Regions from separate parts of the Rhizobacter sp. P5_A1 genome, predicted to be linked through region 1. Evidence: riboswitches for the same ligand, from Rfam matches in the RefSeq annotation. Region 1 holds a riboswitch; the other holds the start of a gene.
The links. Region 1 has a riboswitch for glycine ahead of gcvT (glycine cleavage system aminomethyltransferase GcvT). Riboswitches for the same ligand answer to the same signal wherever they lie in the genome.
Positions count from the first base shown of each region.

Region 1 (15,377 bases):
CGCGCTGATCACCACGCCCAGGCTCAGGCGCAGCGCACGCGTCATGTAGGCAACGCCGGGGGTCGGCAGCGGGCCGGTCAGCAGCACATCGACACCGGCCGATGCGAAGCCGGCCTCCAGCGCCGATTCGATCATGTAGCCCGAGATCCGCGTGTCCTTGCCGATCAGCACCGTCGGCTTCGTTTCGCTGGCCTTCAGCACGCGGCCGACCGCATGGCCGAGGCGCAGCATGAAGTCCGCGGTGATCGGGGCCTGCCCGACCGCGCCGCGAATGCCGTCGGTGCCGAAATACGCTCTCGTCATGTCATGCGCCCCTGTTGTCTCGCTCCGTGAGGGCCTGGATTATCCGTGCAGCAACCCGGCCGCCTGCCAGACCTTCAGCGCATCGACGGTCGCCGCGACATCGTGCACGCGCACGATGCGCGCGCCCGACTGCACGGCCGCCAGCGCCGCCGCGATGCTGGCCGCCTGACGCTGGCCGACATCGCGCCCGGTGATCGCGCCCAGCGTCGACTTGCGCGACCAGCCGAGCAGCAGCGCGCGGTCAGACCCCAGCGCGGCCAGCAGCTCACGCTGACGTCGCAGCAACTCGATGTTGTGCACGACGCTCTTGCCGAAGCCGATACCGGGGTCGAACGCGACGCGATCGTCGGCAATGCCGCACGCGCGCAGCGCGTCGGCGCGCTCGAGCAGGAACGCGGCGACCTCTTCGACCACGTCGTCGTACTGCGGCCGTTGCTGCATCGCCTCCGGCGTGCCGCGCATGTGCATCAGGCACACGCCGCAACTCGCGTGCGCGGCGACCGCGTCGAGCGCACCGGGCGCCTGCAGCGCGTTGATGTCGTTGACGATGTCGGCGCCGCGCGCGAGCACGGCCGTCATCACCTCGGCCTTGTTGGTGTCGATCGAGACCGGGCAACCGAGCTTCAATGCGGCGTCGAGCACCGGCAGCACGCGCGCCAGCTCGTCCGCCAGCGGCACCGGTCGCGAACCCGGGCGGGTCGACTCGCCGCCGATGTCGAGCAGGTCGGCGCCCTCCGCCAGCAGCTGCTCGCAGTGCGCCACCGCGGTGGCCGTGTTCGCGTGCGCGCCCCCGTCGGAGAACGAATCGGGGGTGACATTGACGATGCCCATCACCTGCGGGCGTGTCAGGTCGATGCGGAATCGGGTGGTCTGCCAGTGCATCGCATGCCTCGCGAACAGCGGAAACGGAAACGGGGCCGAAGCCCCGTGGTCGAAAGTTCGAACGTGAGAACGCCGGATCAGGCGGCCGCGGCCGCGGTGCCGGGCGCAGCCGGCGGCGTCGGCGGCACGGTCTTGCTCATCGAAGGCGTCCAGTCCTTCGGCGGGCGCGGCGGGCGGCCGCTCATGATGTCGTCGATCTGCTCGGTGTCGATGGTCTCGTACTCGAGCAGCGCATTCGCCATCGCGTGCATCTTGTCCTTGTTCTCTTCGATCAGCCGGCGCGCGACGGCGTATTGCTCGTCGAGGATGCGGCGGATCTCGCGGTCGACGGCCTGCATCGTCTGCTCGCTCATCGTCGTCGTCTTCGTGACCGAGCGGCCGAGGAAGACCTCGCCCTCGTTCTCGGCGTAGACCATCGTGCCAAGCGCGTCGGTCATGCCGTAGCGCGTGACCATGTCGCGCGCGATGTGGGTCGCGCGCTCGAAGTCGTTGCTCGCGCCGGTCGTCATCTCGCCGATGAAGACTTCTTCCGCGATGCGGCCGCCGAACAGAATCGAGATCGTCGTCAGCATGCGGATCTTGTCGGTGCTGTAGCGGTCGCCCTCGGGCAGCTGCATCGTCACACCGAGCGCGCGGCCGCGCGGAATCACGGTGACCTTGTGCACCGGGTCGGCCTTTGGCAGCAGCCGCGCGACCAGCGCGTGGCCCGACTCGTGGTACGCGGTGTTCTTGCGCTCCTCCTCGGCCATGATCATGGACTTGCGCTCCGGCCCCATCATGATCTTGTCCTTGGCCTTCTCGAAGTCGTTCATCTCGACGACGCGGCCGCTGCGGCGCGCCGCGAACAGCGCGGCCTCGTTGACCAAGTTCGCCAGGTCGGCGCCCGAGAAGCCCGGCGTGCCGCGCGCGAGAATGTCGGCGCGGATGTCCTGGCCGACCGGCACCTTGCGCATGTGCACGTTGAGAATCTGCTCGCGGCCGCGCACGTCGGGCAGGGTCACGTAGACCTGGCGGTCGAATCGGCCCGGGCGCAGCAGCGCCGGGTCGAGGATGTCCGGCCGGTTGGTCGCGGCCATCACGATCACCCCGAGGTTGGTCTCGAAGCCGTCCATCTCGACGAGCATCTGGTTCAGCGTCTGCTCGCGCTCGTCGTTGCCACCGCCGAGGCCGGCGCCGCGATGGCGGCCGACCGCGTCGATTTCGTCGACGAAGATTATGCAGGGCGCGCTCTTCTTCGCCTGCTCGAACATGTCGCGCACGCGCGCCGCGCCGACGCCGACGAACATCTCGACGAAATCGGAGCCCGAGATCGAGAAGAACGGCACCTTCGCCTCGCCGGCGATCGCCTTCGCGAGCAAGGTCTTGCCGGTGCCCGGAGGCCCGACCAGCAGCACGCCGCGCGGGATGCGCCCACCGAGCTTCTGGAACTTCTGCGGGTCCTTCAGGAAGTCGACCAGTTCCTTGACCTCTTCCTTCGCTTCATCGCAACCGGCGACATCGGCGAAGGTGGTCGTGTTGTTGGCCTCGTCGAGCATGCGCGCCTTGCTCTTGCCGAAGCTGAACGCCCCGCCCTTGCCGCCGCCCTGCATCTGGCGCATGAAGTAGATCCAGACGCCGATCAGCAGCAGGATCGGGCCCCACGACATCAGCATGCCGACCAGAACCGAAGGCTCCTCGCGCTGCTTGACGTCGAACTTGACGTTGTTGTTGATCAGGTCGCCGACCAGGCCGCGGTCGAGCGCGGTCGCGGTCGTGCGCAGATCCTTGTCGTCGGTGGTCTTGGCGCGGATCTCGGTGCTGCCGGCGCCGACATCTTGCAGCACGACGCTCTTGATGTGCTTGGCCCGGACCTCTTCGAGGAATTCGGAGTAGCCGATCATGTTGGCCTGCGAGGCCGTCCGATCGAACTGCTTGAACACGGTGAACAGCACGAGCGCGATCACCAGCCAGACAGCAACTTTAGAGAACCATTGATTGTTCACCGCGACTCCATTTTCGGGTCTTGAGACCGGGCCGGCAGGACACTGTGCGCCGCCATTCCAGCCATCTGCGGGCGATTTTAGTCCAGTCAAGCCCTGCGCCGACGGGGCAATCCCCACCGGAAACGAGCGTGTATTGGGTTATCGGGCACGCCCGGCCCGTCTTCACGACCGGATATCGACCTCGCGGGGGCGGTCTTGAGTCGCAGGCTTCAAGCCGATGCCGACCAGGAAGGTCTCGGACGACTTGTCGCGCGAGGCCTTCGGCTTGATCGGCTTGACGACCCGGAAGCTGGTCTTGAACAGCTTCACGAGCTGGCTGTAGCCGCTGCCGTGGAAAACCTTGCAGACCAGCGCGCCCTGCGGCGTCAGGTGATGCTGGGCGAACTCGACCGCCAGTTCGACCAGGTGGCTGATGCGCGCCGAATCGGCGCTCTCGATGCCCGACAGGTTCGGCGCCATGTCGGACACGACCACGTCGACCGGCCGGCCCGCGACGACCGCCTCCAGCTGCGCCAGCACAGCTTCTTCGCGGATGTCGCCCTGCAGGAAGATCACGCCCTCGATCGGCTCCATCGGCAGCACGTCCAGCGCGATGATCGTGCCGTTCAGCTCGCCGGCCGCGGCGCCGCCGGCGCCCACTTCCTTCGGCGCAAACCGCCGCCGCACGTACTGGCTCCAGGCGCCCGGCACCGAGCCCAGGTCGACGATGACCTGCCCCGGCTTGATCAGGTGCAGCTCCTCGTCGATCTCCTTCAGCTTGTAGGCCGCGCGGGCTCGATACCCTTCACGCTGCGCCAGCTTCACGTAGGTGTCGTTCAGGTGGTCGTGCAACCAGGCCTTGTTGACCTTCTTGCTCTTGGTCTGGGTTTTCATCAGGAGACGATAATAGGAGGATGACTGCCATTCAACTGACGCCTGCTCAGCGCAAGGAACACCGCGCTGCGGCCCATCACCTCGATCCGGTCGTGATGATCGGTGCCGACGGGCTCACGCCCGCGGTGCAGCATGAGGTCGACGCGGCGCTGAACGCGCATGGTCTGATCAAGGTGCGCGTGTTCTCGGACGAGCGCACGACCCGTGAAACCATCTTCACGACGCTGGCCGAGGCGCTGAGCGCTGCGCCGATCCAGCACATCGGCAAGCTGCTCGTGCTGTGGCGGCCGATGCCGCCAAAGGAGAAGGTCGAGCGCGAAGGCCGCGGCTCGGGGCCGCGGGTCGTGAAGATCCTGAAGTTCTCGAAGAGCGGCAATCACCGCGCGCAGGTCAAGAAGATCACGGTGATGGGCAACATGCGCATTGCCGCCGGCGGTGAACTGAAGCGCGCGACCAAGCGCCGCACCAGCGTCAAGAAGTCGTCGCAGCAGTCCTGATCGGGATCAGGCGCCACGCGAGCGCGAGCACCAGCAGGCCTTTCAGCACGAACAGACCGGCCGAGACGGCGTGCAGCGTCGCGAACGACGCGGCGCCCGTGCCGGCGCGCGCGGCCTCCAGCATCGGCTGAATCGCGAAGTACCCGGCGACCGTGCAGAACAGCGTCCCCAACAACAGCATCAGGTTCGCGCTGAACACCGAGCCGGTCCCGGCGACGGCAGCGTCGCGGCTGCGCTGGCGCTCGATCGCGAACAGCACGACGGCGAGCGCGAGGCTCAAATAGGCCTCCTGCGCGAAGATCCGGTTGACGACGTGGCCGGCGTCTGGCGCGGCCAGCGTCGCGAAGGCGGCAGGGGCGGCGATCGCGCCGATGCCCAGCAGCACCCCCGCCCACAGGCCCGCGATCAGCGCCGCGAGACGCACCGCGGCGCGCATCAGCGATAGCGGATCGCGATGACCTCGTAGTGCCGCACGCCGCCGGGCGCCTGCACTTCGGCGACGTCGCCGGCCTCCTTGCCGATCAGCGCGCGCGCGATCGGCGAGCTGATCGAGATCAGGCCCTGCTTGAGATCGGCCTCGTCGTCGCCGACGATCTGGTAGGTGACCGCCGCGCCGCTGTCTTCGTCTTCGAGGTCGACGGTCGAGCCGAACACGATGCGCCCCTCGCCGTTCAGGCGCGACGGGTCGATGATCTGCGCGGCCGCCAGCTTGCCTTCGATCTCGAGGATTCGACCTTCGATGAAGCCCTGCTTGTCCTTCGCGGCCTCGTACTCGGCGTTCTCGGACAGATCGCCCTGGGCACGTGCCTCGGAGATGGCCATGATGACCGCGTGACGCTCGACGTTTTTCAGACGCGCCAGCTCTTCCTTGAGTTTCTCGGCGCCGCGGACGGTCAGGGGAATGGTGGCCATGATGAAAGACAAACCTTGCAGCAAAAGTAAATCCGCCGCCGGGTTGGCCGGCGGCGGAGGTGGATGCCCCGAAGTTTAGTGCAGTTCGCGGTGCAGTTCCTGCAGAGACACCACAACCAGATCGTCCTGGTGCTTCATGCCCTCGACCGCCGCCTCGCACCCGGCCATACTGGTGTAATAGGTGATCCGGTGCGCCAGCGCCGCCTGGCGGATGTGGCGCGAATCGGCGATCGCGGTGCGGGTCTCGTCGACCGTCGTGAAGACCAGCTGGATCTCGCCCGCCTTGACCATGTCGACAATGTGGGGCCGCCCATCCTTGACCTTGTTGACGGCCTTGACCGGCACGCCGCCGGCAGCGATCGCTGCGGCCGTGCCCTTGGTCGCGACGATCGCGAAGCCGAGTGCGTGCAGGTCGCGCGCGACCATCACCGCACGGGCCTTGTCGCTGTTCTTCACGGTGATGCAGGCGGTCCCCGAGGTCGGCAGGCGCGAGCCCGCGCCGAGCTGGCTCTTCAGCATCGCCTCGCCGAAGGTCCGGCCCGCGCCCATCACCTCGCCGGTCGAGCGCATCTCGGGGCCGAGGATCGGGTCGACGCCGGGGAACTTGTTGAACGGGAACACCGCTTCCTTGACCGAGAAGTACGGCGGGATCACCTCGGCCGGCTTGCGGCCGTTGTCGTTGCGCTGGTCGGCGAGCTTCTGCCCGACCATGCAGCGCGCCGCGATCTTCGCCAGCGGCTGGCCGGTCGCCTTCGAGACGAACGGCACGGTGCGCGATGCGCGCGGGTTCACTTCGAGCACGTAGACAACCGCGTTGTCGCCCTCGCCCTGGATCGCGAACTGCACGTTCATCAGCCCGACGACCTTGAGCGCCTTCGCCATCAACACCGTCTGGCGCCGCATCTCGTCCTGCAGCGCCTTCGGCAGCGAGTACGGCGGCAGCGAACAGGCCGAATCGCCCGAATGGATGCCGGCCTGCTCGACGTGCTCCATGATGCCGCCGATCATCACCTCCTGGCCATCGCTGATGCAGTCGACGTCGACCTCGATCGCGTCGTCGAGAAAGCGATCCAGCAGCACCGGCGACTTCTCGCTGACGCGCACCGCCTCGCGCATGTAGCGCTCCAGGTCCTTGTCGCCGTGCACGATCTCCATCGCGCGGCCGCCGAGCACATAGCTCGGGCGCACGACCAGCGGGTAGCCGATCTCCTGCGCGAGCTGCAGCGCCGCCTCTTCGGTGCGCGCGGTGCGGTTCGGCGGCTGCTTCAGGCCAATCTCGTGCAGCAGCGCCTGGAAGCGCTCGCGGTCTTCGGCGATGTCGATGCTGTCGGGCGTCGTGCCGACGATCGGCACGCCGGCGCGCTCGAGGTCGAGCGCGAGCTTCAGCGGCGTCTGCCCGCCGTACTGCACGATCACGCCGACCGGCTTCTCCTTGTCGACGATCTCGAGCACGTCTTCCAGGGTCACCGGCTCGAAGTACAGGCGGTCCGAGGTGTCGTAGTCGGTCGACACGGTCTCGGGGTTGCAGTTGACCATGATGGTCTCGTAGCCGTCTTCGCGCATCGCGAGCGCGGCATGCACGCAGCAGTAGTCGAACTCGATGCCCTGGCCGATCCGGTTCGGGCCGCCGCCGAGCACCATGATCTTCTTGCGGTCGGTCGGCTGCGCCTCGCACTCTTCGTCGTAGGTCGAGTACATGTACGCGGTCTGGGTCGCGAATTCGGCGGCGCAGGTGTCGACGCGCTTGTAGACCGGTCGAATGTTCAGCGCATGGCGCGTCTTGCGCACCTCGTGCTGATGGGTGCCGAGCAGCTTCGCGAGGCGGCGATCCGAGAAGCCCTTCTGCTTCAGGAAACGCAGTTCGTCGGTCGACAGGTCGGTCAGCGTGCGGCCGCTCAGGGCCTGTTCATGCTGGATCAACTGCTGGATCTGCGCGAGGAACCACGGATCGATCGCCGTCTCTTCGAACACCTCCTGCAGGCTCATGCCGATGCGGAACGCGTCGCCGACGAACAGGATCCGCTCCGGCCCGGCCTCGCCGATCTCCTGGACGATCTCTTCGCGGTCGGTGCTGCGCTCCGAGAGCCCGTCGATGCCGGTCTCGAGGCCGCGCAGCGCCTTCTGGAAGCTCTCTTGAAACGTGCGGCCCATCGCCATCACTTCGCCGACCGACTTCATCTGCGTCGTCAGGCGCGAGTCGGCGGCCGGGAACTTCTCGAATGCGAAGCGCGGGATCTTCGTGACGACATAGTCGATGCTCGGCTCGAACGCCGCCGGCGTCGCGCCGCCGGTGATGTCGTTGCGCAATTCATCGAGCGTGTAGCCGACCGCCAGCTTGGCCGCGACCTTCGCGATCGGGAAGCCGGTCGCCTTCGAGGCCAGCGCCGACGAGCGCGAGACGCGCGGGTTCATCTCGATCACGACCATCCGGCCGTCCTTCGGGTTGATCGAGAACTGCACGTTGCTGCCGCCGGTGTCGACGCCGATCTCGCGCAGGATCGCGATGCTCGCGTTGCGCAGCAGCTGGTATTCCTTGTCGGTCAGCGTCTGCGCCGGCGCGACCGTGATCGAGTCGCCGGTGTGGATGCCCATCGGGTCGAGGTTCTCGATCGAGCAGACGATGATGCAGTTGTCCGCCTTGTCGCGGACGACCTCCATCTCGTACTCTTTCCAGCCGATCAGGCTCTCCTCGATCAGCAGTTCCTTGGTCGGCGACAGATCGAGCCCGCGCTTGCAGATCTCTTCGAACTCGTCCGGGTTGTAGGCGATGCCGCCGCCGGTGCCGCCGAGCGTGAAGCTCGGGCGGACCACCATCGGGAAGCCGGTGCCGCCGATGTCGTGCGTGATGCGCTTTTGCACCGCGAGCGCCTCGTCCATCGAGTGCGCGATGCCGCTCTTCGCCGAGTGCAGGCCGATGCCGGTCATCGCGTCCTTGAACTTCAGGCGGTCTTCGGCCTTCTCGATGGCCTTCTCGTTCGCGCCGATCATCTCGACACCGTATTTCGCGAGCACCCCGTGCTTGTGCAGATCGAGTGCGCAGTTCAGTGCGGTCTGGCCGCCCATCGTCGGCAGCACGGCATCGGGCCGCTCCTTCGCGATGATCTTCTCGACGACCTGCCAGGTGATCGGCTCGATGTAGGTGACATCGGCCATTTCCGGGTCGGTCATGATCGTCGCCGGATTGCTATTGACGAGGATGACCTTGTAGCCCTCCTCGCGCAGCGCCTTGCAGGCCTGCGCGCCGGAGTAGTCGAACTCGCAGGCCTGGCCGATGATGATCGGCCCGGCGCCGATGATGAGGATGGATTTGAGGTCGCTGCGCTTAGGCATTCTTCTGCTCCGCCTTCTTTTCGCTCATCAGCGCCGTGAAGCGGTCGAACAAGTAGGAAATATCGTGGGGACCGGGCGAGGCTTCCGGGTGGCCCTGGAAGCAGAACGCCGGCTTGTCGGTGCGCGCCAGTCCCTGCAGCGTGCCGTCGAACAGCGACACGTGCGTGGGTCGCAGATTCGAGGGCAAGGTCGTCTCGTCGACCGCGAAGCCGTGGTTCTGGCTCGTGATGCTGACGCGGCCGCTGTCCAGGTCTTTCACCGGGTGGTTCGCGCCATGGTGGCCGAACTTCATCTTGAAGGTCTTCGCACCCGAGGCGAGCGCGAGGATCTGGTGCCCGAGACAGATGCCGAAGGTCGGAACGCCGGTTTCGATCAGCGTGCGCGTGGCGTCGATCGCGTAGTCGCAGGGCTCCGGATCGCCGGGGCCGTTGCTCAGGAAGATGCCGTCGGGCTTCAGCGCGAGCGCCGCGGCAGCGCTGGTCTGCGCCGGCACGACCGTGATGCGGCAACCGCGGCTCGCCAGCATGCGCAGGATGTTGCGCTTGACCCCGTAGTCGAAGGCGACGACGTGGAAAGCCGGCTTCGCCTGTGCGCCGTAGCCGGCACCGAGTTCCCATTCGGTCTCGGTCCATTCATACGGCACGCTCTCGCTGACGACCTTGGCCAGATCGAGCCCGCTCATGCTGGGCGCCGCCTTGGCCTGCGCGATGGCGGTGTCGATCTGGGCCTGCGTCACCGCTTCGCCGAGCGGCAGGGTCAGGATGCAGCCGTTCTGCGCGCCGCTCGTGCGCAGCACGCGGGTCAGGCGGCGCGTGTCGATGTTCGCGATCGCCACGGTGCCCTCGCGCTGCAGGTACTGCGACAGCGTCATGCTGCTGCGGAAGTTCGATGCGAGCAGCGGCAAGTCCTTGATGATCAGGCCGGCGGCGAACACCTTCTTCGCCTCGACGTCCTCGGCGCTGATGCCGTAGTTGCCGATGTGCGGATACGTGAGCGTGACGATCTGGCGGCAGTAGCTCGGGTCGGTCAGGATTTCCTGGTAGCCGGTCAACGCGGTGTTGAACACGACCTCGCCGACCGTCTGGCCGGCGGCGCCGATCGAGATGCCGCGGAACACCGTGCCGTCCGCGAGTGCCAGGATCGCCTGGGCTTGTTGGGTCAGCAGTTGCGCGGGCACCGGATTCTCCGTTCTGTGCGCGCCCAGCTCTGCCGTCCGAGCGGTGCTCGTCAAGCGTGGAACAGTCGAGAAAACCGAGGGAGTTTTCCTCGCAAGAAACCGGCGCCTGCCTGAATTTTCGATTCCTGGCAACGCGCGGTTTTCGCTGGGCGGATGGGTTAAGGGTAAACCTTCGAATTATAGACCACGCGCCCACTGCAGGCAGGCTCGGCACCCGCTCGCCGCGACTGCACCGCTACGCTGCCGCCAACGCTGCGATACCCGCCTTGGCGACCTGCGCGTCCTCGCTCGACTTGACGCCGCTGACGCCGACCGCGCCGACGCAATGCCCGTCGACAAGAACCGGCACGCCGCCCTCGAGCAGGGCCTCGATCTCGGGCACGCTCAGGAACGAGGTGCGGCCCTGATTGATGATGTCTTCGTAGACCTTGCTTTCACGCCGCCCGAGTGCCGCGGTGCGCGCCTTGGCCGGCGCAATGTGCGACGAGACCGGCGCTGCCCCGTCCAGGCGCTGCAGCCACAGCAGATGGCCGCCGTCGTCGACGATCGCGATCGTCACGGCCCAGCCGTTGGCGCGTGCTTCGGCCTCGGCCGCGGCACCGATGCGCTTCGTGTCGTCGAGGGAGAGGTAGGGTTTGGTGTTCATCGTCGGGCCCTGGTGCGTTGAGAGACAGTTGAGAAAGAAGCAAGGCCGCGACTGTACGCAAGAACCCGGCCGCGGTCGGTGTGGCAAATTTCGCCACGCCGCGCAAGGACTTGGCGCGACCTGTAACCAGGGAACTAGAATTCGCGCAACGGGTCACAGCCCGGGTCCCGCATCAAGGAGGCTCAATGAACCAACCCCTGCAAACCGCCTATTCCGGCTACGCCGGCGAGGTCACGTCACAGGAACAACGCAGCCGCGTGCTGCGCAATACCTACTGGCTGCTCGCGCTGTCGATGGTGCCGACGGTGCTCGGCGCCTGGATCGGCGTGACCACCGGCATCACCCGCGCGATGGGCCCGGGCATGAGCGCGATCGTGTTCCTGGTCGGCGCGTTCGGGCTGATCTTCGCGATCGAGAAGACCAAGAACTCGGCCGCCGGCGTGCCGATCCTGCTCGGCTTCACGTTCTTCATGGGACTGATGCTGTCGCGCCTGATCGGCCTGGTGCTCGGCATGAACAATGGCGCCGGCCTGATCATGACGGCGTTCACCGGCACCGGCGTGATCTTCCTCGGCATGGCAACCTTGTCGACCGTGATCAAGCGCGATCTGTCGTCGATGGGCAAGTTCCTGTTCATCGGCCTGATCATGCTGATCGTCGCCGGTATCGCGAACATCTTCCTGCAGTCGAGCGCACTGATGATCACGCTGTCGGTGCTGGCGATCGGCATCTTCTCGGCCTTCATCATCTATGACCTGAAGCGCGTGCGCGACGGCGAAGAGACGAACTACATCAGCGCGACGCTGTCGATCTACCTGGACCTGTACAACATCTTCCAGTCGCTGCTGTCGATCCTCGGGATCTTCGGCGGCAGCCGCGAATAGCGATCAGCGGTCGACAACACGTTAGAAGGGGACCCATTCGGGCCCCCTTCTCTTTTCAAATCTCAGCCTGACGATCGAACACCGCCATGCTCTCGACGTGCGCCGTGTGCGGGAACATGTTGATCGCGCCCGCCGCGGTACAGCGGTAGCCGGCCTGGTGCACCAGCAAGCCGGCATCGCGCGCCAGTGTCGCCGGGTTGCAGCTGACATAGACGATGCGCTTCGGCGCGGCGTAGCCGGGGGCGACGGCGCCGTCGGCATGCAGATCGGCCAGCGCCTTCGCCAGCGCGAACGCACCCTCGCGCGGCGGATCGACCAGCCACTTCTCGGCGCGCCCGAAGCTCGCGAGCGATTCGGGCGTCAACTCGAACAGGTTCTGCGCGACGAAGCTCGCCTTCGCGCCGAGCCGGTTCACGAGCGCGTTCTCGCGCGAACGCTGCACCAGCGCTTCGCTGCCCTCGATGCCGAGCACCTCGCGCGCCTGCGTGGCGATCGGCAGCGTGAAGTTGCCCAGCCCGCAGAACCAGTCGATCACGCGCTCGTCGGCGCGCGCATCGAGCAGCCGCAGCGCGCGCGTCACCAGCACACGATTGATGTGCGGGTTGACCTGCGTGAAATCCGTCGGCTTGAACGGCATCTCGATGCCAAACTCGGGCAGCGCGTAGGCCAGTTCCGGGCCACCTTCGTCGAGCCGGTGCACCGTGTCCGGCCCCTTCGGCTGCAACCACCACTGAACGCCTCGGCTCGCGCCGAACGCGCGCAGGCGGTCGAGGTCGGCACTCGTCAGCGGCTCGAGGTGGCGCAGCACGAGCGCCGTCACCGTGTCGCCGACCGCGAGCTCGATCTGCGGCAGGCGATCGCGCTGGTCCATCGCGGCGACGAGCTCGCGCAGCGGTACGAGCAACGCGCTGACATGCGGCGGCACGACCTCGCAGCTGTCCATGTCGGCGACGAAACTCGACTTGCGCTCATGGAAGCCGACCAGTACCTTGCCCTTCTTCGCGACAAAGCGCACCGACAGCCGCGCCCGGTAGCGATAGCCCCAGGCCGGCCCCTCGATCGGTCGCAGCATCCGCTCGGCCTTGACCTTGCCGAGGTGCCAGAGCGCGTCTTCGAGCGCGCGCTGTTTCGTCGCAACCTGTGCACCCACGTGGAAGTGCTGCATCTTGCAGCCCCCGCAGGTGCCGAAGTGCGGGCAGCGCGGCTCGACGCGCTGCGAGCTCTCGCGTCGCAGCGCGATCATCGACGCCTGCTCCCAGTTGTTCTTGCGCCGGTTCACACGCACCTGCACCTGCTCGCCGGGCAACGCATCCTCGACGAACACCACCTTGCCTTCGGCGTTGTGGGCGACGCCCTGGGCCTCGAGATCGAGCGACTCGATCGTCAGCCATTCACCTGTCTCTTTCACTGCAGTCATGGGTCGACATTATCCGGGCGCTGCTACACTTCGCGCCGTCAGGAGAGAGCAGCCCGATCCGTCGCTCGACGGCTCGGGAGGCCGCCGAAGGCGCAGAGCCCGCAAGGTTCGAACGCTCAGGCAAAAGGACTGGCAAGCGCTTCATCCGAAGCGTTCCTCGCTGGAGAGAGGCCCGCCCCGAGCGGGTCCACCGAAGGGGCAAGCGGCAGGCTCGAAAGGGCACGCCGCCAATCTCTCAGGTAAAGCGGACAGAGAGGGCAAGCCGGTGCGATCATGTCGCGTCGGTCCGCAAGAATTGCCCTCGGAGATCCGCCATGTCCAACGCCCTCGCCACGACCCCGCTGCACGCATTGCACCTCGAACTCGGTGCCAAGATGGTGCCCTTTGCCGGCTACGACATGCCGGTCTCGTACCCGGCCGGCATCCTCTCCGAACATCGCCATTGCCGCGACTCGGCCACGCTGTTCGATGTCTCGCACATGGGCCAGCTGCGCCTCGTGGGCGCCGATGCCGCGAAGGCGCTCGAGTCGCTCGTGCCGATGGACGTGATCGACCTGGCGGTCGGCAAGCAGCGCTACGCGTTCTTCACGAACAGCAGCGGCGGCATCCTCGACGACCTGATGATCACGCGACGCGAGAATGACCTGTTCCTGATCGTCAATGCCGCCTGCAAGGCCGCCGACATCACCCACCTCGTCACCCATATCGGCCACCGCTGCACCGTGCAGCCCTTGCCCGATCGCGCGCTGCTGGCGTTGCAGGGGCCGAAGGCGGCGAAGGCCCTGACCCGTCTGAACGCCGAGGTCGCGAGCCTCACATTCATGACCGGCCGCGGCTTCGTGCTGGCCGGCGCCGATTGCTTCGTGACCCGTTCCGGCTACACCGGCGAAGACGGCTTCGAGATCTCGGTACCGGCGGACCAGGCCGAAGCGCTCGCCCGCGCGCTGCTCGATCTCCCCGAGGTCCGGCCCGCCGGCCTGGGCGCGCGCGATACGCTGCGGCTCGAAGCCGGCCTGTGCCTGTACGGCCACGACATCAACGAGACGACAACGCCGGTCGAGGCCGGGCTGACCTGGGCGATCCAGAAAGTGCGCCGCGCCGGCGGCGCGCGCCACGGCGGCTACCCCGGCGCGGCGGCGATCGATGCACAACTGGCGGCCGGCGCGGCGACGCGCCGGGTCGGCCTCGTCGGCCTCGAGCGCGTGCCGGTGCGCGAGGGCGCAACCATCGTCGATTCGCATGGCCGCAAACTCGGCGTGGTCACCAGCGGCACGCTCGCGCCGAGCGTCAACGAGCCGATCGCAATGGCCTACCTCGCGGCGAACCACGCCTTGCCGCATCACGAGGTCTATGCCGAGGTGCGCGGCAAACGCCAGCCGATGCGCGTCAGCCCGATGCCGTTCGCGCCGCACCGCTACTTCCGCGGCTGAGCAACATCGCGAATCTGCCAGCCGCTGACGACCTTGCCCATGCAACGCGATCACCGCGACACGAGCCTGCTCGTGCGGCGCGCCGACGGCCTCGACACGTTGCGGGCGATCGCGATCCTGCTGGTGTTCGCGTACCACTACATGGTGTTCGTCAGCCGCGCGCCGACCTTCGGCTGGGTCAGCGAAATCGGCTGGGTCGGCGTCGACCTGTTCTTCGTGTTGAGCGGCTACCTGATCGCCAACCAGATATTCGGCGGCATCGCGCAGGGGCGAGACCTGTCCCTGAAGGCCTTCTACGCACGCCGCTTCCTGCGCACGCTGCCGAACTTCTACGTCGTGCTGGCGCTGTACTTCCTCTTTCCCGCCACGATGGGCGGAACGACGCCCCCGCCGTTGTGGACCTTCCTGAGCTTCACGCAGAACATCCTGCTGCAACCCGGAACCGCGTTCTCGCACGCCTGGTCGCTCTGCATCGAAGAGCAGTTCTATCTCGTGCTGCCGGCCGCCGCGTTGCTCGCGACGCGCTACGGCCGATCGATTCGGCTCGGCTGGATCCTGCTGGGCGCGCTGATGCTGGGCGCCATCGCGATCCGCAGCGCGCTGTGGCTGCATTACGGGCGCGAGGCCGATGGCGCGATCAGCGGCTACCACCCGCACATCTACTACGCGACATGGTGCCGCTTCGACGAATTTCTGCCCGGCGTCGCATTGGCGATGCTCAAGAACTTTCACCCGGCGCGCTGGCAGCGTCTGCTTCGGTGGGGGAGAGCCACCTTCGCCGCGGGGCTGGCCAGCGTCGGGGTCGTCTTCGTGCTGATGCTGAATTTCTACCAGATCGACGGCTACGGCTACAGCTACGCGATGACCGCATTCGGCTATTCGCTGCTCGCCTGCGCGTTCGCGCTGCTGACACTCGCCGCGCTCAGCCCCGCTTCGGTGCTGCACCGTGTCCGCATCCCCGGTGCGGCCGCGCTGGCCGCGTGGTCCTACGCGATCTACCTGACCCACAAGCCCTTGGCCGTCAACGTGCAGCGCGCGTTCGAC
Region 1 is NZ_JBFUKR010000009.1:12,385-27,761, forward strand. It holds gene glmM (phosphoglucosamine mutase) at 1-303, opposite strand, end outside; gene folP (dihydropteroate synthase) at 343-1,185, opposite strand; gene ftsH (ATP-dependent zinc metalloprotease FtsH) at 1,263-3,167, opposite strand; gene AC1DTW_RS11965 (RlmE family RNA methyltransferase) at 3,330-4,040, opposite strand; gene AC1DTW_RS11970 (YhbY family RNA-binding protein) at 4,061-4,537, shown strand; gene AC1DTW_RS11975 (DUF4149 domain-containing protein) at 4,512-4,973, opposite strand; gene greA (transcription elongation factor GreA) at 4,973-5,449, opposite strand; gene carB (carbamoyl-phosphate synthase large subunit) at 5,525-8,779, opposite strand; gene carA (glutamine-hydrolyzing carbamoyl-phosphate synthase small subunit) at 8,772-9,956, opposite strand; gene AC1DTW_RS11995 (GlcG/HbpS family heme-binding protein) at 10,192-10,602, opposite strand; gene AC1DTW_RS12000 (Bax inhibitor-1/YccA family protein) at 10,788-11,486, shown strand; gene rlmD (23S rRNA (uracil(1939)-C(5))-methyltransferase RlmD) at 11,542-12,903, opposite strand; glycine riboswitch at 12,933-13,045, shown strand; glycine riboswitch at 13,054-13,165, shown strand; gene gcvT (glycine cleavage system aminomethyltransferase GcvT) at 13,218-14,333, shown strand; gene AC1DTW_RS12015 (acyltransferase family protein) at 14,373-15,377, shown strand, end outside.

Region 2 (15,377 bases), on a different contig from region 1:
TGATCAGCCCGCTCTCCTCGTCGCCTTCTCGCCGCTCTTCCACGATCTTGACCAGGCCTTGCGAGGCCATCGCCTTCAGTTCCCTGGCCGAGGCGTCGTAGACGTATGGATTCTCGAGCGAGGTGCCGACGGCCGGCAGTTCGCTCAAGGCCCCGAATTCGGATTCGAGGTAGGCACTTTGGGCCACGGTTCGCATCGCAATCTCCGCTTGTGGTGCCGCCGAGGCACCGAAGGTGGTGATGCCGCGAAGCGAACCCCCTGGGTTGCCGCCAGAACGGGATCTCTTCGAGCGCGCTGCCGATCTTGTCGTGAGTGGGTGCCGGCGACAGGAAGTCTATCGCCACCGAGATCTCGGATCCACCGATGGGCGCCATTTCGCCTAGATCGCGGTCGCGGCGATCGCTCCCCTCACACCTTCTTCCTGTAGTGGCCGATCCGCGCCCGGAAGATGCAGCGCCGCCTCGTGAGGCACAGGCGTCGCGCAGTCTTTGTGGATCACGCCGTCCTTCATCACCAACTGGACTTTCGCAGGGTCGGTCAACACCGACAGGTCCTTGAGCGGGTTGCCATCGACCAGCACGATGTCGGCCAGAAAGCCGGGCTTCAGCATGCCGAGTTCGTGGGGCCGCTGCATGATTTCGCCACCCAGCTTCGTCGCCGCACGCAAGGCCTGCGCAGGGGTCATGCCGATGTAGTCAACGAAGTACTGCAGGTCGTTCGCGTTCGTTCCGTGCGGCATCCACGCGAAACCGTAGTCGCCGCCCGGCAGAATGCGAATGCCGCGCTTGTGCATCTTGCGCAGCGTCTCGGTCGCGACTTCCAGTTCGCGCTTGTAGCCCATCTGGGTGGCCACCGCCTCGGTGATGCCGTATTCGGCCGCGTTGAAGGTGGTGCGGATCAGCCAGCCGATACCGGGTGCAACGAAGTGCTTGTCCTTCGCGGCCTCCAGCATGTCGAGAGCCTCTTCGTCGGCGAAGCTGCCATGGAAGATCATCTCGATGCCGTGCCTCACGCACTGCTTCACCGACTCGCTGGAGCGTGCGTGTGCCGCCATGCGCTTGCCGTAGCGCTTGGCCTCTTGCGCCAGCATCGCGATCTCGTCTTCGGCAAACGGCGACTGCTCGGCCGCAATGCCAGCGATGTACTCGCCTGACAGATTGATCTTCAGGTGGTCGACGCCGTACTTGATGAAGGTTCGGGCCGATCGGCGGATCTCTTCCGGGCCGCTACAGACGCTGCCGAAGCTCAGCTCCTCGAACTTCATATGCGGCAGGGTGTTGTCACCGAGCGCGCCAATGGTCGTGATCTCCTGGCTGCCGGCCAGGTAGCGCGGGCCGGGGAACTCGCCGGCGTCGATGGCGTTGCGCAGCACAACGTCGAGCCGCGGCTTGGCCGCGGCCGCGCCGATCGCCGAAGTCCAGCCCATGTCGAGGTAGCGCTTGGCCACGCGCACGCACCAGAGCATGTGCTCTTCCGGCGGCATAAACTGGATCGCCGCAAGCGAGGGCTGGTCGTTCCACGAGAAGTGCGTGTGGGCCTCGGTCATGCCCGGCATCAGAAAGCGATCCTTCCCGTCGATGAAGCGTGCGCCGGTAGTGTCGATCTGCTGGGGCGAGCGCACGACGTCGACAATGCGGTTGCCCTCGACGAGCACGGCGCCTTTGAAGGTGTCTTCGCCGCTGCCGTCGAAGATGTTGACGTCGGCGATGGCAATTTTGGACATGACAAGTCTCCTTCGTCCCCGTTTTCAGGGGTCGGTTGTGGGTGGAACGTGGGAACGGGAACTAGCGGACGCTGGCGTGGAACTGCTGCAGTTCCCGCATGCAGGCCAGCGGCTGCTCGAAGGTCGTCCAGTGACCGCATCCTTCGAGCACGACGGCGCGGCTGCTCTGGATGCGCTCGGCCATGGCCAGTACATTCGCCGCCGGAGCGACGCCGTCCTGGTCGCCGGTGACGAGCAAGGTCGGGACGCGGATGCCTTCGACCGCAGCGCCCTGCGCTTCGGCCAGCGCTTCGCAGCCCTGCGCGTAGCCTTCGGGCGACTGCCGCATCACGCTCTCGCGGACCAACGCGAGCACGGCCGGATGCTGCGCCTTCGTCTCCTTGCTCGTCGCGCCCTTCATGATCGCGTCGGCAATCTGCTGCATCCCGACGATGCCGCTGCGGGCCAGCGCGGCGCGGGCAACGATCGCGGGGCGCCCCGCATCCGGCGGCGCCAACAGCGGGCCGAACAGCGCAAGCGACCTCACCTTGGCCGCGTTGCGAAGCGTGAAGTGCTGCGCGACGATCGTGCCCAACGAATGCGCCGCGATATGCACCGACTCGATGTTCAGCCCGGCCAGCATGCTCTCCAGCGCGCTTACGTACACGTCGATCGACAGCTTCTCGCTCGTCAGCGCAGAGCGGGCGCTGCCGGGGAGGTCGGGCCGAATCGCCTTGAAAGCCTCGAACGCGGGCATCAGCGGCGTCCAGCCGTTCGAGGAGCCGCCGAGCCCGTGAATGCAAAGCAGTGCATCGCCCTCGCCGTCGACCTCGACGGCCAAGCCTTGGATCAGTTGCGTCGTCATGGCGCGGCTCAGACGAACTTGTTTTCGATGGCGCCCAGGCCATCGATCTCGACCCGCACGATGTCGCCGGCCTTCAGGTAGCGCGGCGGCTTCATGCCCATGCCAACGCCGGCCGGCGTGCCGGTCGCGATCACGTCGCCCGGGTACAGGGTGATGCCGCGGGAGATGGTTTCGATCAGGGTCGGGATGTCGAAGATCATGTTCTCGACCGGGCCGTCCTGGCGCAGCTCGCCATTGACCCAGCAGCGCACGCGGGTCTTGGTGCCGTCGAACTCGTCGGCGGTCACGATCCACGGGCCCATCGGGCAGAACGTATCGAAGGACTTGCCCATGTCCCATTGCTGGTGGCGCATCTGCACGTCGCGCGCCGTCACGTCGTTGACGATGGTGTATCCGAAGACGTGCTTCAGCGCGTCAGCCCGTGCGATGTTCTTGCCGCCCTTGCCGATGACCACGGTCAGCTCAGCCTCGTAGTCGACCTGGTCCGACACGCCCACCGGGATCTGCACATCATCGAACGGCCCTACCACGCATTCCGGCACCTTCGTGAAGACGATCGGCCAGGACTCGGGATTGGTGTCGTTGTCCTTGAACACCGAGGTCGACAGCTCCTTGGCGTGCGCGTGGTAGTTGCGACCCACGCACCACAGATTGCGGCGCGGCGCCGGGAGCGGTGCTTCGAGTTTCACATCGCTCAACTGCAGAGACGGAAGGGCGGCGGGGAGCGATCGTCCGTCGAGCGTCAGATCGATCAGCACTTGGGCACCGAGGCTCGCTTGCTCGGCGGTCAGCGCCAGCGGCGAGATGGATTTGCCGTCGCCAGCAACGAGGCCGACCTGGCGTTGTCCATTGAGTACAAATGTCGCAATTCGCATGTCTGTCTCTTTGCTGGGTTTGGATGAAAATTCCGGGTGCCGTGAGGCGTTATCGATCGGATGGATGAACTGTAGAAACTGCGGCGCAGACGTGCTTATCAGCTCGTGCGGCGACTTATCACCGCGTCAGATGGCGAACTCAGTGTTTTCCCTGAAATGCGCCGGGATGGGCGCTGAGGAGACTCACTGGGGTCGATGGAGACAACATGCTTGAAGCCTACGCCTTGCACGAAGGTACCTTTGGTCGTGCAGTCGTCTTGGAGTTGCGTGACGATCTCGTCGCGCACGCCCATGCCGAGACCCAGCTTGCGCTCTGGCTTGGCGGCGCGCGCGTGGAAGGGCACGTCGGTTCGCAGTTGGTCCCCTACGGCGAGCAACTCGCACTGGGCACCAACGCATACGAATCGCACGATGCGCGCCTCCTTGACCGCAGCGGGCCGGCAGTCTTTCTCGTGCTCTACATCGCCAAGCCCTGGCTGGACGAACGCCGCGCGTCGAGTGGTCGGCCCTTCTTCTTCGCTTCGCCGAGCGTGCCCATCGACTCGGCCGTCAGGCAGAGTTGCTGGCGCGTGCTCGATCAGATCGTGTCTCCGCACCGGCAGCCCGGTTCGGACATCGATGGCGAAGTCGAGCGGTTGCTGCTGGCCGCGATCAACGCGTCGAGCGCGCCCATCAACGTCGAAGGGCTGACACCGACGGCTCCAGTTTTGGATCACCGACTTCGGGCCGCGATCGCGTACATGCGTGAGCACGTCAGCGAGCCCATCGCGGTCGAGGACATGGCAACACGCGTAGGCCTGTCACGCGGGCACTTCTTCGCGCTGTTCAAGGACCAACTGAACACGACGCCTCAGGTGTTCTGGAGTGCGGTACGCGTCGAAGAAGCGGTGCGGCGGCTGGTACAGCAGGGGGAGCCTTTGACTTCAGTCGCGCTGGACTTGGGCTTCTCGACGCCCGGCAACTTCTCCCGCTTCTTTCGAGACCACATGGGTGTCACGCCTTCGAAGTTTCGCCGGGCGGCGACGGTTGCGACGCCGCACCTCTTGACCGGGGTGTCGTAGCCGAGGTCACGGCCGCGTGACGGTGGTGCCATCGAGTTGCGGCCGCGGAGCGTGTTCGCCGTCGCTCGTCCGCGCTGTAGCTCAACCCGCCCTGCAAGTGCAGGTGCCAAACCTCGCGGATTCGGCGCCATGTGATTCTGTTCGTCGGCATCGGCCCGGTCCTCAAAATGGGGTGAGCTTGATGCCGGTTAGAGAATCACTTGCGCACCCCAAGTCGTCCACGATCTCGCTGAAACAGCGTCCGCGATCAGTCTGAAACGCCGTCCACGATGGGCTGAAATACGCATTTGGGCATTCCGGTGAAGGCGAAATCCACCTCGGGTGCGAGACCGCTGACGATGCGAGCGATCGATTTTCCCGATCCGCAGGCGTGAGTCCAACCCAGCGTGCCGTGGCCGGTGTTCAGGAACAGGTTCGGCAGCTTCGTCGCGCCAATCAGTGGCACGTTGCTCGGCGTTGCAGGACGAAGCCCGGTCCAGAATTGGGCTTGATTCGTGTCGCCTGCGCCCGGGAACAATTGCTCGACGCGCCGCACGATCGCTTCGCAGCGAACGCGGTTCAAGTCGCGGTCGTAGCCGTTGAGTTCAGCCGTCCCGGCGATGCGCATGCGGTCGCCCGACGCGGAGGTGTAGCGCGAGAACACGAGCTTGAACTCGTCGTCGGTCAGCGAGACCTGATGGGCCTTCGACGCATCCATCACCGGGAGCGTCACCGAGTAGCCCTTGGCCGGGTAGATCGGCAGCCGGATGCCCAGCGGCGCAGCGTAGAGCGGACTGAGCGAGCCCAATGCAAGCACGAACGCGTCGCCGCGAATGCGTTGGAATCGACCTTCGCGGTCGGTCGCTTCGACGTGGTCGATGCTCCCACCGGCTTCGCGCAGCGCGGTCACGGTGTGGCTCATGCGGAATTGCACGCCGGCGGCGGCGGCGAGCTTGACGAGTTCTCGCGCGAAGCGGTTGGCATCGCCCGATTCGTCCTCGGCGGTGTACGTGGCGCCCGCGAGTTGCGGCCGGATGTGGGCCAGAGCGGGCTCGATACTCACCGCCTCGTCGGCCGAAATGACTTGGCGCTCGCAGCCGAGCGCTCGCATTTGTTCGGCGGGCTTCAGTGCGCCGTCGAATTCCTTTTGTGTCGTGTAGAAATGCAGGATGCCCTGCGTGCGCTGATCGTAACTAAGGCCGGTGTCGCGGCGTAGCTGCTGCAAAGTGTCGCGGCTGTAAGTGCCGAGGCGCACGATCTGCTCAATGTTGTGGCGCGTGCGTGCCGGCGTGCATTCGCGCAAGAACTGCAGGCCCCAAAGCCACTGGCGCAGGTCGGCGCGTACGCGAAACAACAAAGGTGCGTCCTCCTTGCCCAGCCACTGAAGCACCTTCAGGGGCGCGCTCGGATTGGCCCAAGGCTCCGCGTGGCTGACCGAAATCTGCCCGCCGTTGGCGAAGCTGGTTTCGGCAGCCGGAGTGGCTTGGCGATCGATCACGGTCACTTCATGACCGAGTTGCTGGAGGTAGTAAGACGAGGTCACGCCGAGAAGGCCGGCGCCAAGAACGATCACGCGCATGTCGAGAACCCTGGGGGTTGGCGCTTGAACAGAACAAAACGGAAGCTGCAAGAAAGAAAGCAACCGGAACGCATGTCCAAGTTGCCGCTCCCCCTGTCCTCGGTACCTGAGAGATTCACCCTCTGCGCCCGCAGCGGGTTTGCTCCTTCGGTGCATCACGCGAAGTGATGGCTCTCCAGACGGCTCTGACGGTTGGTGCAGTACAGGCTCGCTTGAGCCGACCTGAGCGTTTATGGGAGTTTGCGCCTTCGGTGGGGCCACCAAGTGGCCCGCTCTCCTGCAGAGCGCGGAGCTTACTGAGGTTGCCGACGGACGTCAAGGAAGTTGCACCGATGCGCCCAGGCCCGCATCACTCAACAGCGTCAACGCCCTCTTGCAAATGTCGCTCGAATCGTTCGACAAGCGAGTGCATAGCTTGTCTGGCTTGTACGAACTCGTCTGAGGCCCCGCGCATCGCTAAGTCTGCTTCGTAAGCAGCTCGCGAGTCAAAGCCGCACTCCCAACGCACGTCGGGCCCTGCTCCCTCGAGTTTGCAAAATGTTCGGCCAGCAGGCAGGCCCAGTTTCAGACGCACCGCGGTCGCGCGGCGGCGCTGCGCAAGCACGTCCTCGGCGCGTCCCGGGAGAGCGTAGTAGTTGGTGATTTCGATGACCATGGGTGCCCCATTTTTTTGCCGCTTTCGGGCGGCCAAGACCTGGTGGACGAGTGACGCACTCGCGCATGCTTGACAGAAATTCCATTTGATCACAAACTGTGATCACGGTAAACACCGATTTGCGGATCGCTCTGGTTCGGGCCGCCTACTACACGAGGAGACGCTATGCCAACCATCAAATCTGTCGAAACCGTGCTTGTTCAGTTGCCAACGCGGCGAGAGCACAAGTGGACCGGACTGACCGAAGTGATCGGACGCTATCTGTTGACTCGGATCACCGACAGCGACGGACGCATTGGCTGGGGAGAGGCGCCCGCGCTGAAGGATTGGGGCGGCGAATTCGGGCGCTACTTCGGCGAATCGACCCTCATCGCAAAGGCCGTGATTGAAAGCTATCTGGCCCCTGCGCTCGTCGGTGTCGACCTGGGAAACTTCGCCGAGATGCACGCCCGGATGGACGCAGCCATCAAAGGCTACCCCTACGCAAAAGCTTCGTTGGACTTTGCGGCTTACGACGTGACCGGCCGATGGCTCGGGCTGCCAGTGCACATGCTGCTGGGCGGCAAAGTGCGATCGCATATTGCCGTGACCCACTCGATCGGACTCATTCCGATCGCGGAAGCGGAGAAGGAAGTCGCCCAAGTGGCGGCCGAAGGCATCAAGACGATCAAGATCAAGATCGGCGTGGATGCGAAGCGTGACATCGACATGGTGCGCACCATACGCGCCGCGGTGGGCGAGGAGGTGGAGCTCTGCGTTGACGCGAACGAGGGGTACCGCACGCCGGGCGAGGCCATCAGTACGGTCAGGGCGATGGAGAAGTACAGGCTGAAGTACGTCGAACAACCTGTGATGGGGATCGAGCGCATTGCAGAAGTGGCACGTGCCATCGACCCGCCCGTGATGGCTGACGAGTCGGCGTGGAACGCGCACGACGTCATCCAGATCAGCGAGCACCGCGCCGCTCAGATCGTATCGATCTACACGACCAAGCCAGGCGGCCTGTACAAGGCGATGGAGGTGGCAGCCGTTTGCCGTGCGGCCGGAATCATCTGCAACGTCAACGGATCCGTCGAGACCGGTGTGGGAAATCTTGCCAATGTCCACCTCGCCGCGGCGGCGCCCGCGGCCACCCTGTCGTGCGTCATCCCGGTCTCCACACCGGCGCAGTGGCAAACCGGCCAGGTCGGCGGCATCTACTACCGGGACGACCTGATTGTGGCGCCGATGAAGCTGGTCGACGGCGCCATCGAAGTGCCCACGGCGCCAGGCATGGGCATCGACGTTGACCTCGGCAAGGTCGAGAAGTATCAAGTTCGCGGCTGAGACAACCCTCCAGATTCTCCAAAGGTCATCTATGCGCAAGACAATCATCGAACGGCAAGTCAAGGCGATCGCGGACAACGGCCTGGATGCCATGATTTCGTGTTCGCCCGAGAACTACGCGTATGCCACCGGTTTTGTCGTGCCGTCGCAGCCGCTGATTCGGCACAGGCACGCGATGGTCATCGTCACTGTCGATGCACACGTCGAGCTGTTCTCGGTCGATATGGAGTCGAGCACGGTCAAGAGGAAGGCGCCGGACGTGCCGACCCGCATCTGGGCAGAGTTCACCGATGATCCGATGCAGGTCCTGGCCGACCAGTTGAAGAGTCTCAAGCTGACGCAGGGGCGCATTGGCATCGAGATGGACTATTTGCCGGCGGGCGACTTGGTGCGTCTGCGCGCGGCCTTGCCGGAGGCGCACTTCGAGCGCTGCGAGCACATACTGGCGCGACTGCGCCAGATCAAGACTCCTGAAGAGATCACGCTGCTGCGTCGACTCTCCCGCATCTCGGACCAAGCCATCACGGACGCGTTGGCCTCGGTGCGCGCCGGTGATACGGAAATGGACATTGCCGGGCATCTCACGCGAAACGTCTACGCGCTGGGCGCCGAGCATTTCAAGTTGATGATCATTGCCACCGGCGAGCGCAGCCCACTGCCCAACGTCGGCCCGACGGAACGCAAGCTGCAGCATCGCGACGTCTGTCGGGTCGAGATCTTTTCGGTGATCGATGGCTACCAGGCCGGCGTGTGCCGCACGGCCGTGGTGCAAGAGGCGCCGCCAATGGCCGAAGCGATCTGGCAGCATCTGGTCGCCTGCAAGTATCAGATCATGGAGATGGTCAAGCCCGGCGCGAGCTGTCGCGCCATCTATGACGCCTTCATCGGCAAGTTGTCCGCGATGAAGCTGCCGCCGATCTCCTTTGTTGGTCATGGAATCGGCTTGCATTTGCATGAAGATCCCTACCTTGGAAAAACGCCCATCCTCGGCCGTCCCGGCAGCGATGCGCTCATCGAAGAAGGCATGGTGCTGGGGTTCGAGCCGCTGTGCTATGAAACCGGCCACGGTTTCGGCATGCAGAACAAGGACATGCTCCTGGTCACTGCGACGGGGTCAGAGCTGCTCTCCGACTACGCAAACACCGACCGGCTGCTCGTCGTCCAAGGATAGGTCCGGAGCCGGTTCCGGAGCGACTGCCGTCGTCTCGCATTCTCATTGAACACGGAGTAATCATCCATGCGCACGCTCATCGAGCACTTGGAATTTGCATTTCTCGTCGACGCCAACGACACGGTCCTGCGCGATGCGAGCATCGTCCTCGAAAAGGACCGCATCGTCGACATCGGTCCGGCGGCGGCCATCGCCGAGAAGCATGACCGCGCCGGCTTCGACCAAGTGATCGACGGCCGCATGCTGGGCATCTGCCCCGGCTTCGTCGACAGCCACGTTCACCTTTCCGAGACGCTGTCGCGAGCGGTCTTCCCCGACAACCTCAACACGCGGGCGTGGGTCTTTCACTGGGCCAAGCCCTTCTATGCCCATATCACCCAAGAAGACGAGTATTGGGGCGCTTTGCTCGGCATCACCGAAATGCTGCGCAACGGTACGACCTGCTTCATCGACATGGGTTCGCAATATGACCCGGGCATCACGGTTCGGGCCATGGAGAAGACCGGCATCCGGGGCATCACCGGCCGCCACGCGGCCGACAACCCGCCGCCCGAATTGCCACGCGGGTGGACCGAAGAGATGGCGCGCCACCATTTCTTCCCGAACGCCAAGGCGGCCCTGGCGGAACTCGAGGCCTGCGTTCGCAAGTACGACGGTGCGCTCGATGGGCGCGTGCGCTGCTGGGTGAACATCGAAGGCAAGGAGCCGTGCACGCTGGAGTTGCATGTGGGTGCCCAAAAGCTCGCCGAGCGGCTCGGCGTGGGCACCACCTACCACCTCGCCACGTCGATCGAGGAGGCCAAGGTCTGCGAGGCCAAGTACGGCTGCTGGCCGATCACCCGCATCGATCGGGCGGGCGGCCTCGGCAGCAACCTGGTGATCGCGCACGGGGCTGCGGTCAGCGACGAAGAGGTGGCGCTGCTTGCCAAGCGCGGCGCCAAGGTCGCGTTTTGCCCTTGCTCGTCGTTCAAGCTGGGCAAGGGCGCGACCGCGATCGGCAAGTATCCCGAGATGGTCGCGGCCGGAGTGACCGTAGGGCTCGGAACCGACGGCGTGTCTGCGGCAGGAAACATGAACCTGATGCGCCAGATGCTGATCGTCGCGGGCATGTTCAAGGATGCCCGCATGAAGCCCGACATATTCACGGCCCGTCAGGCGCTGCGCGCGGCGACCATCGACGGCGCGAAGGCGGCGCTCTGGGACCACGAGATCGGCTCTCTGGAGATCGGCAAGAAGGCCGACTTCATTCTCTTCGACCTCGACCACGTCGAGTGGACACCGTTCCACGACCCGCTGCAGGCGCTCGTTTTTTCGGCGTCGACCGCATCCATTTCACAGACCTGGGTAGATGGCAAGACGCTTTACAGCGAGGGCAAGGTCCACGGCGTTGATGAGACCGCCTTGCGCAAGAAAGCCAGAGAACTGGCCGCGGCCGCCGTCATTCGAGCGGGTCTCCATGATGAGGCCGTCGAAACGACCACAACCTTGTACGACGACGGAAACTAACGCGGCCCGGCGGGTTGAACGCGGCCATGTCCGAGCATGATGCGTCTCCCGCAAGCTCGGTCCTGGGTGAGGGTCTCAGGGTGCACTCCATCCACTCCGTGGCACTGTGCGATCGAGCCGGCAGTTTCGACATCACGCTGAACGGTGATCGAATCGAATCCGTTGTGCTCGCGGCCACTGGCGCGACGCCGCAATGGTTGGTGATGCCGGCGTTCGTCAACTCGCACGCTCATGCAAATCGCGCGTTCGCGGCGCCTGCGCGGCGGCCGCGCTCGCTGGCGGACGCTGTCGAGGCGGCAAGACTGGAGCGTACGAAGGCTACCGCCGACGGCATCCGAGATCGTGCCAAGCGTCTGTTCGAGCGCTCGCTGGTGCACGGCACAGCACGGATCCGCACGCATACGGATGTCGACACAACCACCGGCATGCGGGCCATGGAAGGGGTTCTCGCTGCGGCGCGCGAGATCGGCGATGCCATCGACGTCGAAATCGTCGCCTTCGCCAACGCCGCGGCCGACCCTGCCCGCTCGACTACCCGGGATCTGCTGACCGAAGCAGTGCGGCTCGGTGCAAAGCTGATCGGTGCCGTGCCCGCGCTGTGCCGCGAGCCATCGCGAACGGTCGATGCGCTACTGGATCTGGCGGTGCACCTGGATGTGGATGTCGACTTCCATCTCGACGAGCATCTCGAGGTCGAGGCCTCCCTGCTGGAGTGGGTTGCAAAAGCGACCCTGGAGCGCGGGCTGCAGGGGCGGGTCACGGTCAGCCACGCCTGTGTGCTGGCGGCCATGAGCGACGACGCAGCGAACCGGACCCTCGAGCGAATGGCCGAGGCGCGCATCACGCTCGTCGTGTTGCCCGAACTGAATTTATACCTTCAGGGGCGGGGCAGCGGCTCGCCGCGCGAGCGTGGCATCGCCCCGGTGCTGGAAGCCCTGCGGGCCGGCGTTCCAGTGCGATTCGGAACCGACAACGTCAGGGACTGGTTCTTTCCGTTCGGCGATGCGGACCTCCTCGAGACCGGCTACATCGGAGCGCTCGGCTCGCATCTCGACGCGCCGCGGGAACTGACGGCCGCGCTGTGCGGAGGACGGCGACGCGTGCGCGTGGGCGACATGGCCGACCTGGTGCTCATTCCGGCGTCGTCATTCGACGACGCTCTGGCCCGCCGACCTGGCTGCCGCGTGCTCGTGCGACGAGGTCGGCAGATTCCACGCCATTCATAGGCGGTTGCGAGATCAGGCGAAGCTGGCGTCCGTCAGAGAACGCAGCGATGTTTCGATTGAGCTCTGGGTGAGATCGCGTGCGATGAACACGATCCAGCCGCCACGTTCGGACGGGTCAGGCCAGCTCGGAAGTCGCTCAACCGGATAGAGCACGTGCTGGACACCCTGGACGACCACAGGCCGGTCGTCACCCGCCACGGCCAGCAAGCCCTTCACGCGCAGGATCGAATCGCCGCGGCTGGCCAGCAGCAGTTCCAGCCAGTCGACGAAAGCGTCCCACTCGACGGGTTGGCTAATCTGCACCGTGAATGTTCGAATCGCGTCATCGTGTGGAGATGAGTGCTTGTGACCATGGCTTGCGTGTGACGAAGAAATCTTCTTGAATCGATCCGGGCGTTGCCAGTGCGCTTCGGCTTCGCCCAATACGTCCGAAGCGGGAAGCCGACCCACCCCCGACGCGAGCAGCGTTGCCGACGGATTCATCGCAATCAGTTTGTCGGCAAGCACCAGCCGGTCGCCTTCGTTCACAAGATCGACCTTGGTCACGATCAGTCGGTCGGCCGTGGCGAGCTGTTGTCGCGCTTCGCGATGGGCGGACAAAGTTCTTTCGCCGTTCAGGCCGTCCACGGTGGTAATGACCTGCCCGAGGCGGTAACTGCGAGTCAGCCGCGATTCGCTCATGATGGCTTGCATGATCGGAGCCGGGTCCGCCAAGCCCGTGGTCTCGACCACAACGCGAGTGAACAAAGGAATCTCGCCTGCCTGCATGAGCGCGCAAAGTTCGACCAGCGTGGACACGAGGTCGTCGCGCACTGTGCAACACAAGCACCCGGAACTGAGCAACACGACGTCTTCGGCCACCTCGCGCACCAGCAAATGGTCGAGCCCGACTTCACCGAACTCATTGATGATGACGGCGGTGTCCGCGAGCGACGGGTCGGCCAGCAGATGCCGCAACAGCGTTGTCTTGCCGCTGCCCAGGAAACCCGTGAGCACATGGATCGGTGTGCGGCCATCGGACTGATGGCCTTGTGCCGCGCTCGCTGACGTTGGCATGCTCAGTCCACCTCGAAGATGGCGTCCACCTCGACAGCGACGTTGCGCGGCAGCGAAATGCAGCCCACCGCTGCGCGGGCATGGCGGCCGGCGTCACCGAACACGGCGACCATCAGGTCGGAAGCGCCATTGATCACCTTGGGATGATCACCGAACTCGGGTGTCGCATTCACGAAACCACCCAGGCGCACGCAGCCGACAACGCCGTCAAGGCTGCCGCCGAGCGCGTTGCGCAGCTGCGCGAGAATGTTGATGGCGCACAACCGCGCCGCCTTCTGCCCGTCTTCGATCGTGACGTCGCGCCCTACTTTGCCAACGTACTGATCCTTGCCATCGGCCGTCGGGACTTGTCCCGCGATGTACACGAGCGAGCCGCTGCGGCGCGCCGGCACATAGTTGGCTGCGGGGGCGACCGCCGCCGGCAGCGTGATGCCCAGCGCCGAAAGGCGGGCTTCATGTCCTTGAGTCATCGATGTGTCCTAGGTTGAGTCAGTTGCCGAAGTACAAATCGTCGAGCGGGGACGTGAGCAGGCTGATCGAACCGCGCGCGGTCATCGCGGGGACGAGGGCATGTCCCGTCGTGCGCACGTCGTTGATCAGGCCACGCTTAGCCATCGCAGGTTTTCCCAGGCGCAGTCCTTCCAGAATCTCCACGTGCGACGAGGCGTCCCACGGCATGTCCGGCGAGAGCAGTGACAGGTACATCGTCGGGCCGAACTGCAGCCAGAGCGACTCGATGAGCGGCATCAGCACTTCCGAGTCAGAGGCGCCATAAAGGGTGAAATGGAAGCGTTGGTTGGAAGACAGGCAACCAAGGATGTTGCGCTTGGCGATTGCCTCCAGGAGTTCGCGATTGATGTCGTCCAGTGCCTCGATCAGCGCAGGCGTACTGTTGCGGCAGGCCTGTTCGGTCGCCATGCCCTCGAGCAACTCGCGCACGGCGAACAGCTCGGTCAGCCGGTTCGGCGTCATGCGCGGTACGCGAACGGACCCGTTCGCAGTACCTTCAAGAGCGTTGATCACGACTAGGCGTGTCAATGCTTCGCGGATCGGCATCGGACTCGTGCCGAAGCCCGCGGCCAGCTTGCGCAGGCTCATCACCTGGCCGGGGACGAAAGCACCCACCATGAGGCCCCGCCGCAGCCGTTCGAAGACCTGCTCCTGCACATGGCCGCGGTTGCGCTTGCCGGGTTGATCGACTGCGTCCGGATGAACGGCGGGTTCAGCGATGCGTTGCATGTTGATCTGTGCCTCTTGCACTGGTGATATGTGTAACGAAAACGGAGACCTCTTCGGTCGCGTTCGAAGCCTATGCGGGTTAACCCTATTGACCCTGATTATACGTGTGATCACACTCTGTGATCAAGATACACCTCAAAGTAGCGCTCCTCGACAGCAAACAGTCGACCGACAGGCACGGAATGAAGCGTGCCCCACGTTGTTTCAGGTTCAGTCCAGTCAACCAGGTACACAACCATGAACTTCCACTGTACGAACTTCCTGATGAACATGGGTCTGCGCAAATGGGCATTGGCTGTAGCCGCATTGACCTTGGCATCGGCAGCGTGGGCAGCTGACGAAGTCAATGTCCGCTTCAGCTGGAAGCTGAAAGGCGAGTATGGCCACCTTTACCTCGCGCAGGATCAGGGGCTTTACGCAGAAAAGAGCCTGGCCGTGCGCATGGGCGAAGGCGCCGGCTCGCCCGCGGCGCTGGGCGCCCTGCTTCAGGGCCAGGAGGACGTGGTCATCATGCCCGCCATCTTTGCGATCTCGGCGATCCAGAAGGGCATGCCGATCAAGATCATCGCGCTCTACCACCCGAAGACTCCTGTGGTCGTGATCTCGCAGCCCGACAAACCGATCCTGCGCCCCAAGGATCTGGAAGGCAGGACGATCGCGCATTCGGTCGGCGAGACCGGCACCTCCTACCTGTCGACCTTCTGCGCCGTCAACGGCGTCGACTGCGGCAAGGTAAAGAAGATCCAGATGGACGCGCAAACGCGGGTGCCGCAATTCCTGCAAAAGCAGGTCGATGCCGTCAGCGTCTATCGCAACAACGACCTGCCGATTCTCGAGGCCAAGGTCGGAACCAAGTTTCCCGTCCTGGACCTCGCTCAGTACGGTCTGGCCGTTCCCGGGCTCTCGGCGGTGAGTAGCACCGCGACGATCGCGAAACGGCCGGACGTGCTCAAGCGCTATCTCGCAGCGGTCGCCAAGGGCATCGAAGCGACGCGCAAGGATCCGAAAGCGGCGGCGGCCGCGATGGCAAAGGCCTGGCAGGGCAACCCCGGCGCGGACGTCATCGAGGCGCAGGTGCGTGCGACGATGGATGCCGTGGAAGTTCAGCCAGGCAAGCCGGTCGGCTGGATCGACCCC
Region 2 is NZ_JBFUKR010000018.1:7,910-23,286, reverse strand. It holds gene AC1DTW_RS18770 (hypothetical protein) at 1-196, opposite strand, end outside; gene AC1DTW_RS18765 (metal-dependent hydrolase family protein) at 380-1,723, opposite strand; gene AC1DTW_RS18760 (alpha/beta fold hydrolase) at 1,785-2,567, opposite strand; gene AC1DTW_RS18755 (fumarylacetoacetate hydrolase family protein) at 2,576-3,442, opposite strand; gene AC1DTW_RS18750 (helix-turn-helix domain-containing protein) at 3,649-4,503, shown strand; gene AC1DTW_RS18745 (D-amino acid dehydrogenase) at 4,751-6,061, opposite strand; glycine riboswitch at 6,145-6,250, opposite strand; glycine riboswitch at 6,255-6,351, opposite strand; gene AC1DTW_RS18740 (mandelate racemase/muconate lactonizing enzyme family protein) at 6,882-8,042, shown strand; gene AC1DTW_RS18735 (M24 family metallopeptidase) at 8,074-9,213, shown strand; gene AC1DTW_RS18730 (amidohydrolase family protein) at 9,280-10,719, shown strand; gene AC1DTW_RS18725 (amidohydrolase family protein) at 10,800-11,945, shown strand; gene AC1DTW_RS18720 (CobW family GTP-binding protein) at 11,958-13,001, opposite strand; gene AC1DTW_RS18715 (RidA family protein) at 13,004-13,471, opposite strand; gene AC1DTW_RS18710 (GntR family transcriptional regulator) at 13,491-14,240, opposite strand; gene AC1DTW_RS18705 (ABC transporter substrate-binding protein) at 14,478-15,377, shown strand, end outside.
Region 2: it holds a riboswitch for glycine, as region 1 does, so the genes downstream of both, AC1DTW_RS18745 (D-amino acid dehydrogenase) here and gcvT (glycine cleavage system aminomethyltransferase GcvT) in region 1, are expected to answer to the same signal.